DNA from 2 places in the Erwinia rhapontici genome. Region 1 is predicted to be linked to the other one. Evidence: riboswitches for the same ligand, from Rfam matches in the RefSeq annotation. Region 1 holds a riboswitch; the other holds the start of a gene.
What was found. A riboswitch is a leader RNA that binds a small molecule or an ion and turns the genes downstream of it on or off. The one in region 1 is predicted to bind thiamine pyrophosphate.

Region 1 (6,014 bases):
GACGATATGCTTCAGCTCGGAAGCGGTATGCCGAATATTGATTCTCCTACGCTCAAGCCGCTGTGGAAAATTATCAGTCGCCTTGGGCAGCAGCAGGACCCAAGGCTGTTGAGTTACGATAATCTGTATGGTGTGCCGGAACTGCGTGAACAGGTCGCGCGCCTGATGATCGACAGCGGCTGCCAGGTCACCGCCGACGACATTGTGATTACCACGGGTTGCCATGAAGCGCTGTCGGTATCGATCAGAGCGGTATGCCAGCCGGGGGATATTATTGCCGTGGAGTCACCAGCCTTTCACGGCACCATGCAAACCCTGCGCGGTTTTGGGATCCGCGCTATCGAAATTCCTACGGATTCCGTTACCGGCATCAGTCTGGAAGCACTAGAGCTGGCGTTTGAGCAATGGCCGATTAATGCCGTGGTGGTGGTGCCAAACTGCAATAACCCGCTGGGGTTTGTGATGCCAACGCAGCGTAAGCAGGCATTGCTGACGCTGGCGCAGCGCTTTGATGCCGCGATCATTGAAGATGATGTTTATGGTGAACTCGCTTTTGACTATCCTCGTCCGGTCACCATCAAGTCGCTGGATATGGATGGTCGTGTTCTGCTGTGCAGCTCATTTTCTAAAACGCTGGCACCCGGCCTGCGGGTGGGGTGGGTGGTGCCGGGGCGTTATTTTGATCGTGTTTTGCATATGAAATATATCAGCACGGGTTCAACGGCCACTCAGACACAGATGGCGGTCGCCGCTTTTATTCGCCAGGGGTATTACCAGCCTCATCTGCGGCGTATGCGCAGTTACTATCAGCGCAGCCTGGAGACGTTCACCCGGCGGGTGCGGCATCACTTTCCCTGTGGGATCTGTGTGACTCGTCCTCAGGGAGGATTTCTTATTTGGGTCGAACTGCCAGAACCTTTTGATGCGCTGCGCCTGAACCAGGATCTACGTGCTTCCCATATTCAGATTGCTGTCGGGTCGCTGTTCTCAGCATCAGGTAAATACCGCAACTGCCTGCGCCTCAGCTATGCGCAGTCGTTTACCGATAAAACCGAACGTGCTCTGGAGGTGTTGGGGGCGGCGGTAGAGCGGGCAGTGCTGGCCTGTGCTCCGGTATCCTCGCAGGTACAAGAAGAGGGTGAAGGCAGGGTCAGTGAGAAGGAAAACTACTGACCCTGGCGGATGGCAGGATTGCCCCCCGCACGGCCACTATAGCGGCTGCATTTCCCGATAAAAGCGTGAATAAACAAGGCTGCGTAATGTCTTCAGCCCTGTTTTTCCGTGTTGCAGCAGATTGCATTTTATTGCGAAACGCGCCCTGAGCCTCGAACGTGCCGAGCACCTGCCCGAACGTTTTTTACCGATATTTATAATGATGTCAGGAATGTGGGGTGTTCTGTGGCTCGACCAGGTTCAGTAGCTGATGCGTCGCCGCACGCCAGTCGCTGGCTTGTGTAATCGCGCTCACCACAGCAACACTGCCCACCCCGGTGGCCAGCACTTGGGGAACGCGTTCCAGACTGATCCCACCGATAGCCACGGTAGAGATCCCCTTCAGTCGCTTTATGTGGCGCGTTAACTCTTCCAGTCCCTGCGGGTCAGAGGGCATGGCTTTTGTCTGGGTTGGAAATACGTGGCCCAGGGCAATATAGGAAGGCTTTTCGGCCAGCGCGCGATCCAGTTCGGCATCGTCATGGGTTGAAAGACCGAGGCGCAGTCCGGCAACATGAATGGCATCCAGATCGGCAACATCCAGATCTTCCTGACCCAGATGGATGCCGTAAGCCTGATGTTTTACCGCTAAACGCCAGTAGTCATTGATAAACAGGCGAGCCTGATAGCGTTTACCCAGGGCAATCGCATCAACAATCTGCTGCTCCACTTCATGCTCTGCACAGTCTTTAATGCGCAGCTGCAGTGTACGTACTCCCGCACCAAGCAGGCGTTCAATCCACTCCACCGTATCGACCACCGGATAAAGACCCAATCTGGCATTGGTTGGGGGAAAAGCTCCACGACTCATATTTGTTCCTCTGATTTCAGGGGGTCGGCGCGATGATACAGTTCACTGCCACGGTGACGAAACTCGTCAGACATCTGTGCCATACCTATTTCGATCGGCCGTGCTTCGGCCTCCTGACGTGCGGCGTATTCACGCACTTCCTGGGTGATCTTCATTGAACAGAATTTGGGTCCACACATTGAGCAGAAGTGTGCCACTTTGCCGGATTCCTGCGGCAGGGTTTCATCGTGATATGCACGGGCAGTGTGCGGATCGAGGGCGAGATTAAACTGATCTTCCCAGCGGAATTCGAAACGCGCTTTCGACATGGCGTTATCACGAATCTGTGCTCCGGGATGGCCTTTCGCCAGGTCGGCGGCATGGGCTGCGATTTTATAGGTAATCAATCCCTGTTTGACATCCTCTTTGTTCGGCAGGCCGAGGTGTTCTTTGGGTGTCACGTAACATAACATCGCGCAGCCAAACCAGCCGATCATGGCGGCGCCAATACCGGAAGTGAAGTGGTCATAACCCGGAGCAATATCTGTCGTCAGGGGCCCCAGCGTATAAAACGGGGCTTCGTGACAGTGCTCAAGCTGTTCCGTCATATTGACGCGAATCATCTGCATGGGCACATGCCCAGGGCCTTCAATCATCACCTGGACGTCATATTCCCAGGCAATTTTGGTCAGTTCGCCCAACGTGCGTAATTCTGCGAACTGTGCTTCATCGTTGGCATCCTGAATGGAACCCGGGCGCAGGCCATCGCCCAGCGACAGCGAAACATCGTAGGCGGCGCAGATTTCACAGATGTCGCGGAAATGCTGATAGAGGAAACTCTCTTTATGGTGAGACAGGCACCATTTCGCCATAATTGAGCCGCCGCGCGAAACGATACCGGTCAGGCGTTTGGCGGTCATCGGTACATAGCGCAGCAGCACACCCGCATGAATAGTAAAGTAATCAACGCCCTGTTCAGCTTGTTCCAGCAGTGTGTCGCGGAAAATTTCCCAGTTGAGGTCCTCTGCCACACCGTTCACTTTTTCCAGCGCCTGATAGATGGGCACCGTGCCAATCGGCACCGGGCTGTTACGCAGGATCCACTCGCGGGTTTCGTGAATATAACGCCCGGTGGAAAGGTCCATCACCGTATCTGCCCCCCAGCGGGCTGACCACACCAGTTTTTCCACCTCTTCTTCGATGGAAGAGCTGACCGCGGAATTGCCGATATTGGCGTTAATTTTCACCAGAAAGTTGCGACCGATAATCATCGGCTCCGATTCCGGGTGATTAATATTGGCCGGGATAATCGCGCGTCCTGCAGCAACCTCCTGGCGAACGAACTCAGCAGTGATATTTTCAGGCAACTGTGCACCAAAGCTGTGACCAGGATGCTGTTGCAGCAGCACCTCGCCGCGAATGCGTTCTCGCCCCATATTTTCACGGAGAGCGATAAATTCCATTTCCGGGGTGATCATGCCCAGCCGGGCATAGTGCATCTGAGTGACACAGCGGCCTTCCAGCGCCCGGCGCGGACGTGGCAAATTATCAAAACGCAGATGATCCAGCCCTTCATCTTCGAGGCGTTGCTGGGTGTAGGTAGAGCTAAGTTCAGCGATCTGTTCGGTATCACCCCGTTTGATGATCCAGGTGCTGCGCAGCGGATTTAGCCCTTTGTGAACATCAATCGCCGCCGCCGGATCGCCGTAGGGACCCGCTGTATCGTAGACCGGTATCGGTTCATTCGCTTCCAGCAGCGGTTCGTCTTTGCTACCGCCCACGGTGGTCGGGCTCAGTTGAATTTCGCGCATCGGCACACGGATATCCGGCTGCGAGCCGGTCAGGTAAATGCGTTTTGAATTGGGGAAGGCAGTGCCCTGCAGGGAGTCGATAAACTGCTGTGCTTCTGCACGCTGTTCCCGGCGGCTGGTTTTTTTCTCAATGAAAGGTTTTTCAACGGTAGACATAGCAAGTTCCTGATAATAATTCGGAAGTTTGCTTGCCTGGAGGCGGGAGTAATGAGAACGATGTGACAAAATACGGTATCACACCGTAATAGCTGATTTACTCTTGTTCCCTTCGCAGGTACTAACCTGATCAGGTTCCGCGGATCCCGAATTAACGGTCTCAGCCCTGGGGCACTCCGACAAGATATCGACTGGTTTTTCAGTCAACGTAAGGGTGAGGCATGCCTCGCCCTTACCCCTCAAGCATAAAGGGGCTTTTTGGAAACTACAAGAAATTCACATTCTGATAACGAATCAGGCAGGGCGAGCAAGCGAGCACGAGTTGGTAGCGCTTTGATTATCATCATTTTTTTCTAAAGCCAGCTTGATGAATTTATCCTCCAACGTAAATCGAGCCTCCAGCGCTTCACCGACTACCGATAATGCCCGCTGAAATTCAACGCAGTTATCATCATCGATGGCTGTTTCCAGATGCGAATCATAAATCTCCATTATCTGATCGGTATTGGCTTTTAAAGAGGGGTAGATTAACGACGCTTTCGCCAGTTGCTCGGTCCCTTCCAGTTCCTTGATAAAACGTTCGTAGACGGTGAAATGACCGGTGGAAAGGTAGTCCACCAGATGCTGGCAGAATGTATCCAGCGCGTTTTCATCGAGCGTCGTCAGCGTTTCCTTGTTAGGCTTAATGCCAGCCATTTGGTAATAGGTAACCAGCAACTGCTTGCGGGAGCGCAGGCAGAAGTCTACCAGCTCACTGCATCCGCCGACGCGCGCGGTGAGGACTTCTAACTGGTTAAGCATGTTCAACTCCGTGAATGTTATATTTTAACGTCTGACCTCAATCCAGTCTTTAAGCTGAGGATGATGAGCAAAATGGTGGAACAGGAAATTTTAAGCGTAGACGCTGGCTGGTGGCTTGTCAGCCAGGAACATAAAATTTGGTTACCAAAAGGTGAGCTGCCGCATGGTGATGCGGGCTCATTGGGCCTGACAGGGCGATCAGGGGCGCCGATTGGAGAGTGGCAGGGCGAGAAAGTGTGGCTGATCCGCGGTACGTATCCTCAGGATATGGGATCGCTACGCCAGTTGCTCGATCAAGATACGGGCCTGTTCCAACTTGCCGGACGCGGTATTCAGTTATCAGAATTCTATCGTTCACACCGTTGGTGTGGCTACTGTGGCCATGAAATGCACCCCAGCAAAACCGAATGGGCGTGTCTCTGCGGGCATTGCCGGCAGCGTTACTATCCGCAAATTGCACCTTGCATTATCGTGGCGATCCGCCGGGGCGAAGAGATTTTGCTGGCGCAGCATACGCGGCATCGTAACGGGATTTTCACGGTACTGGCTGGCTTTGTCGAGGTGGGCGAAACCCTTGAGCAAACGGTAGCACGTGAAGTGATGGAAGAAAGCAGCATCCGTGTGAAGAATCTGCGCTATGTCTCTTCTCAACCCTGGCCTTTCCCCCAGTCACTGATGATGGCGTTTATGGCCGACTATGCTGGCGGTGATATCAATATTGATCCAAAAGAACTGCTGTCTGCGGGGTGGTATCGTTACGATGCGTTGCCGCAGTTACCTCCAGCAGGAACGGTGGCTCGCAGGCTGATTGAAGACACTGTCGCAATATGTCGCGCAGAAGCCGAATAATACTGTTTTTAATGTTTTTTTCTGATAAAGATTTTTTAGCGATATATTCTCCTGGTTCATTTTTTGAGTCAGGAGAGTTATTGCTTTATTTAAATAATATAAACAAACACGACTTTATATTTGCAGTGAATTCAAATATCATTCCATGCCATAAACTGCGCCGCTTATCATAATAAAGAGTGGTTTCATTAAAAATGCTTAAAAAGTGATATTCCACCCGTTAATTTTACTGGTGTTTTCTTCTATTCACATTTATTTAATTCGGTGCTGCTTTCCAGAAATGACTTTCTGGTTAACGATGACGCGATCACGTCCTCAGCTTAATGATGACGTCAGCGGCTGAGTCTTGTGCATGAGGTTCCGTACGTTGTGAGTGAATACAATGTCTGAGACGA
Region 2 (5,294 bases), on a different replicon from region 1:
GCTGAGTGATGCCCCGGAGTTGCAGGTCCTTCGCCGCTTTTGCCGCGCGGATCCCGCTGGCGCACACCAGAACGATGCGGCAATCCGCAGGGGGCTGCCAGTGATTGAGTTCCTCAGGCAGCACCCGGTGAACGTGACTCGCCACGCTGTCGGGGGCTTCCTCGCGGCTGCGCAGTTCAACAATACAGTCTTCACTGTTCAGCAGGTGGCGATCGATAAACGGCACGACAGGTTGGTCAGGCTCACCGGCACCGTCAAAACGGAACGGGCGGAAATGCCAGGTGGTGAAGTCGCAATTGATCAGACAGCCCAGCGGTGAAGGCGTCAGCCCGAGCAGAATACTGAGGGTCATCTGCGCCTGCATGGCACCCAGCGTGGCCACCGCCGGGCCCATGACACCTGCCGTGTTACAGTTCGCCGCGTTGCCCGGCAGTTGCGGGAACAGGGCACGATAACTCGGGGCAGTGCCACAGAAGCCCCCAACATAGCCCTGACGACCGAGTACCGAGGCGCTGACCAGCGGAATATGACGCGGTTGACAGGTATCGGAAAGCAGATAGGTGACGGCAAAATTATCGGCGGCATCGATCGCCAGATCGATACCGTCCAGCGCGTCGGCCATCATGCTGGCACTCAGTGCCTGCGGCCGTGCATCGACTACGCAGTCCGGGTTACGTGCATTGAGTGCACGCTGCGCGCAGTCGACTTTACGCTTCCCGCAGTCCTGCATACTGTACAGCGTCTGGCGGTGCAGGTTGTGCTCCTCTACCCGGTCCCCGTCATACACCCTGATGTAGCCCACCCCGGCCCCGGCCAGCAGTGGCAGCAGTGTGGCACCCAGCCCGCCAGCACCGATCACCAGCACGCGGGCTTGCAGCAGGGCCTGTTGCCCTGCCTCGCCGATCTCAGGCAGCATGGTTTGTCGTTGATATCGGTCCATCCGTTATGGCTCCCGTGAGAGAAATTGCGCCATACCAAAAATCGGCGTGGAGGCGCTGGCCATATCACGGCGCTCTACCAGGCCGGCATGACAGGCATCGTGACCGGCGTGGATAGCGGCAGAAAACGCCCCGGCCATGCGTACCGGATCCTGTGCTTTGGCCACGGCCGTATTCAGCAGGATACCGTCAAAGCCCATTTCCATTGCCTGTGCAGCCTGGCTGGGTGCGCCGATCCCGGCATCGATAATCAGTGGAATGCCTTTAAACCAGGCACGCATTGAACGCAGCCCCTCAATGTTGCGTAACCCCTGGCCGGAGCCAATCGGCGCGCCCCACGGCATCAGCAGCTCACAGCCCGCTTCAATCAGCTTTTCGCCGAGGATCAGATCTTCCGTGGTATAGGGAAACACCTGGAATCCCTCAGCGCACAGGATGCGGGCGGCTTCCACCAGGGCAAAGGGGTCGGGTTGCAGCGTATCAGCGTGACCAATCACCTCCAGTTTTATCCAGCGGGTATTAAAGACTTCGCGCGCCATATGCGCCGTGGTCACCGCCTCTTTTACACTATGACATCCTGCGGTATTGGGCAGCACCCGCTTGTTCAGCCCGGTTAGCAGGTCGCGAAATGCCGCACCCTGCCGCCCTTCACGGCGCAGACTGACGGTAATGATTTCGCTGCCGGAGGCCTCAATCGCCTGTTGCAGGATCGCCGGAGAGGGATACCCGGCAGTGCCGAGCAAAAAACGTGACTGCGGAATAAAATCGTAAAACATGTTTTACCCTCCCTGCATCGGTGATAACACTTCAAGCTCACAGCCTGCGGTCAGTGGCTGTGTTTCATAGCGCGAGCGTGGGACGAACTCGCCGTTAAGGGCGCTGGCCACGCAGCCCGCATCCATCTGCTGTTCACGCAAAAGTTCCGCCAGCGTGCGGGCGGTGGTGTCGATCGGGAGGCCGTTAAGCTGGATTTTCATATCAGGTTTTCCTGCTGCAGTTGCAGCATCAGTTTTTCCGCCATGACTGGCGCGAGAAGAAAGCCGTGGCGATACATGCCGTTCAGGGACCAGACGCCGTTCTGGTAGCGAATGGCGGGGATATTATTGTGATAAGCGGGGCGCAACCCGGTGCCGCTTTCCAGTATCCGCGCTTCAGCCAGCGCAGGGTGGATAGCCCAGGCGGCGCTGAGCAGTTCCATCATGGCGCGTGCGCTGATCGGGCTGTTATCGTCGCTTTCCACCATCGTTGCACCCAGCATAAAGCGCCCTCCGGCACGCGGCACCAGATAGCAGGGAAAACGGGGATGCAGCAGGCGGATGGGGCGTGAGAACTGCACCTCTTCACTGTGCAGGATCAGCATCTCCCCGCGTACGGCGCGTAGCTCAGGCAGATCAGGGGCTGCATGAATCCCCCGGCAGTCAATGACTGTCCCGCCGGGATTGCCCGTATGAAAAGGAATACCCCTGCGTTGCAGGGTCGCCCGTAGCTGGTGCAGCGCACTGCGTGGATCAAGGTGTGCTTCCCCGGCAAAGAACAGCCCACGGGCAAAACGCCCTTCCAGCGCGGGTTCCAGCGATGCCGGCTCTACCCACTGATGCGCCCGCGTCAGGCGGGCAAAACGGCTGAGTTCGGGGGTATCACGTGCGGGTGCCACCACCAGAGTGCCTTGATGTTCCACTCCCTGAATGCGGGCCGACCACCAGGGCGCGGAACGCTGACCCAGTGCGATCACCTCTTCGGGGGCACTTTCACCTTCGCACCAGGGGGCGAGCATACCGCCCGCCCAGTGCGATGCGGCACAGTGCTGCTCTGCGGTGATCACTTCAACGGATTCACCCCGTTCAGCAAGTAACGTGGCAACACAAAGCCCGGCGACGCCATCACCGATCACCGACCAGCGGCTCATGATGTGCGGTTTCCGGTACAAATAAAGGGGGGAATAAATGGTTTCACGTTAGCCTCTCAATCGATGCGGAGACCCGTGATACAGAGTAAGGAAAAGACGGGGACGATCAGAAGCCAGCCCACGTGGCAGGTACCCTGGCTGATACGCCATCGGGTACGCGTCTTCCTACGCCAGTATCAACTGGGTCAGGTTCTAAGGGTCGCTAAGCCGCGAAAAATCGCTCATTAGCCTCTCAGTCTCTCTGGCGAGACTCCCCTGACAGGGACTAGTTGTATTTTACCGGGTGACAATCGTCAAGTGACATGAGGTTTTCGTACGGAAAAAATGGGACAGAATGAGACGATGAAGTTTTTTTTAATTGAATGCTCAATCAATAAAACCTATCATTCCTGTTGTTGTTTACACAAAATTTACTTTCAGGGGGCGACGTAGATCAAAAACACTAACGATTAATCAATATATTACACCTGATAATCACCCTGATGGTTCTCCCAGTGTAATTAGCGGATATACGGCGGATGTTACCCAGTATGCGCTAATGCGCGCTTCGCAGAGCGGACTTCAGGTTATTTTCTTGAGCATTTTTTGCGGAGACATTATGCCGACGACTGAAATACCAGGAAAACCTCAAAAAGATCGTATTAATCCCGTGGTTTTCTATACCTCAGCAGCGCTTATCCTGCTGTTCTCCTTTACCACTATCCTGTTCACTGATTTTTCCGACCGCTGGATTAATCGCACCCTCGACTGGGTATCCAATACCTTCGGCTGGTACTACCTGCTGGCAGCCACGCTGTACATCGTATTCGTCATTTTCATGGCCTGCTCACGCTTTGGCTCCATCAAGCTCGGTCCCGAACAGTCGAAACCTGAATTCAGCCTGATGAGCTGGGCGGCCATGCTGTTCGCTGCGGGTATCGGTATCGACCTGATGTTCTTCTCGGTGGCGGAACCGGTCACCCAGTATATGATGCCACCGGAAGGCCAGGGCCAGACGATGGAAGCGGCGCGTCAGGCGATGGTCTGGACGTTGTTCCACTACGGTCTGACTGGCTGGTCCATGTATGCCCTGATGGGCATCGCCCTCGGCTACTTCAGCTACCGTTATGGCCTGCCGCTCACTATCCGTTCGGCGCTCTACCCTATTTTTGGTAAGCGCATTAACGGGCCCATTGGTCATACCGTGGATATCGCTGCCGTGCTGGGGACCATCTTTGGTATTGCCACCACGCTCGGTATTGGCGTGGTACAGCTTAACTACGGGCTCAAGGTGTTGTTTGACGTACCGGAAGGGCTGACAGCGCAGGCCGGGCTGATTGTCCTGTCGGTGATCATGGCCACCATCTCTGTGACCTCCGGGGTGAATAAAGGCATTCGCTTCCTGTCGGAACTCAACGTGTTACTGGCCTTTGGGCTGATCCTGTTCGTGTTGTTCGTTGGCGATACCAGCTTCCTGCTGAACGCGCTGGTGCTCAACGTCGGGGATTATATCAACCGCTTTATGGGCATGACGCTGAACAGTTTCGCCTTTGACCGTCCAACCGAGTGGATGAACAACTGGACGCTGTTCTTCTGGGCCTGGTGGGTTGCCTGGTCGCCGTTTGTCGGTCTGTTCCTCGCACGTATCTCCCGTGGACGTACCATTCGTCAGTTTGTGGTGGGAACGCTGACCATTCCGTTTATCTTCACCCTGCTGTGGTTGTCGATCTTCGGTAACAGCGCGCTGTATGAGATCATTCACGGCAATATGGCTTTTGCTGAAGAGACCATGGCGCATCCGGAGCGGGGTTTCTACAGTCTGCTGGCGCAGTATCCTGGTTTTACCTTCAGTGCCTCGGTGGCCACCATTACCGGACTGCTGTTCTATGTTACCTCCGCTGACTCCGGCTCCCTGGTGCTGGGTAACTTTACCTCGCGTCTGGCCGACATCAATAATGATGCGCCCAACTGGCTGCGTATCTTCTGGTCGGTTGCCATTGGTGTGCTGACACTGGGGATGCTGATGGTGAACGGTGTCACGGCATTACAGAAAACCACGGTGATCATGGGCCTGCCGTTCAGCTTTGTGATCTTCTTTGTCATGGCCGGTCTGTATAAATCATTGCGCGTGGAAGATCACCGTCGTGCCAGTGCGACAGTGAACACGCCACCGGTGCCGGTATCGCGCGACGATCGTCTGAACTGGAAACAGCGTATCTCGCGTGTGATGAACTATCCGGGCACGACTCATACGCGTAAAATGCTGGATGAGGTCTGCCGCCCTGCCATGGAAGAAGTGGGACGTGAGCTGGAGCGCCGTGGGGCGAAGGTGCAGGTGAATGAGCTGCCCGCCGTAGATGACGAGCGTCTGAACCATCTGGAACTGCTGGTAGATATGGCTGATGAGCAGAGCTTCCTCTACCAGATTTGGCCGCAGCGTTATTCGGTTCCGGCGTTTACTTATCGTGCAC

Region 2: linked by a shared signal. The riboswitch ahead of LJN55_RS23870 (FAD-dependent oxidoreductase) and the one ahead of thiC (phosphomethylpyrimidine synthase ThiC) in region 1 are both predicted to bind thiamine pyrophosphate.

What each region holds. Positions count from the first base shown of each region.
Region 1 is NZ_CP085627.1:4,709,761-4,715,774, reverse strand. Features, by position in the region: gene LJN55_RS21705 (aminotransferase-like domain-containing protein) at 1-1,173, shown strand, start outside; gene thiE (thiamine phosphate synthase) at 1,379-2,023, opposite strand; gene thiC (phosphomethylpyrimidine synthase ThiC) at 2,020-3,969, opposite strand; TPP riboswitch at 4,060-4,158, opposite strand; gene rsd (sigma D regulator) at 4,264-4,770, opposite strand; gene nudC (NAD(+) diphosphatase) at 4,846-5,619, shown strand; gene LJN55_RS21680 (bactofilin family protein) at 6,002-6,014, shown strand, end outside.
Region 2 is NZ_CP085628.1:101,830-107,123, reverse strand. Features, by position in the region: gene LJN55_RS23885 (HesA/MoeB/ThiF family protein) at 1-940, opposite strand, end outside; gene LJN55_RS23880 (thiazole synthase) at 944-1,714, opposite strand; gene thiS (sulfur carrier protein ThiS) at 1,718-1,915, opposite strand; gene LJN55_RS23870 (FAD-dependent oxidoreductase) at 1,912-2,844, opposite strand; TPP riboswitch at 2,990-3,111, opposite strand; gene LJN55_RS23865 (choline transporter) at 3,443-5,294, shown strand, end outside.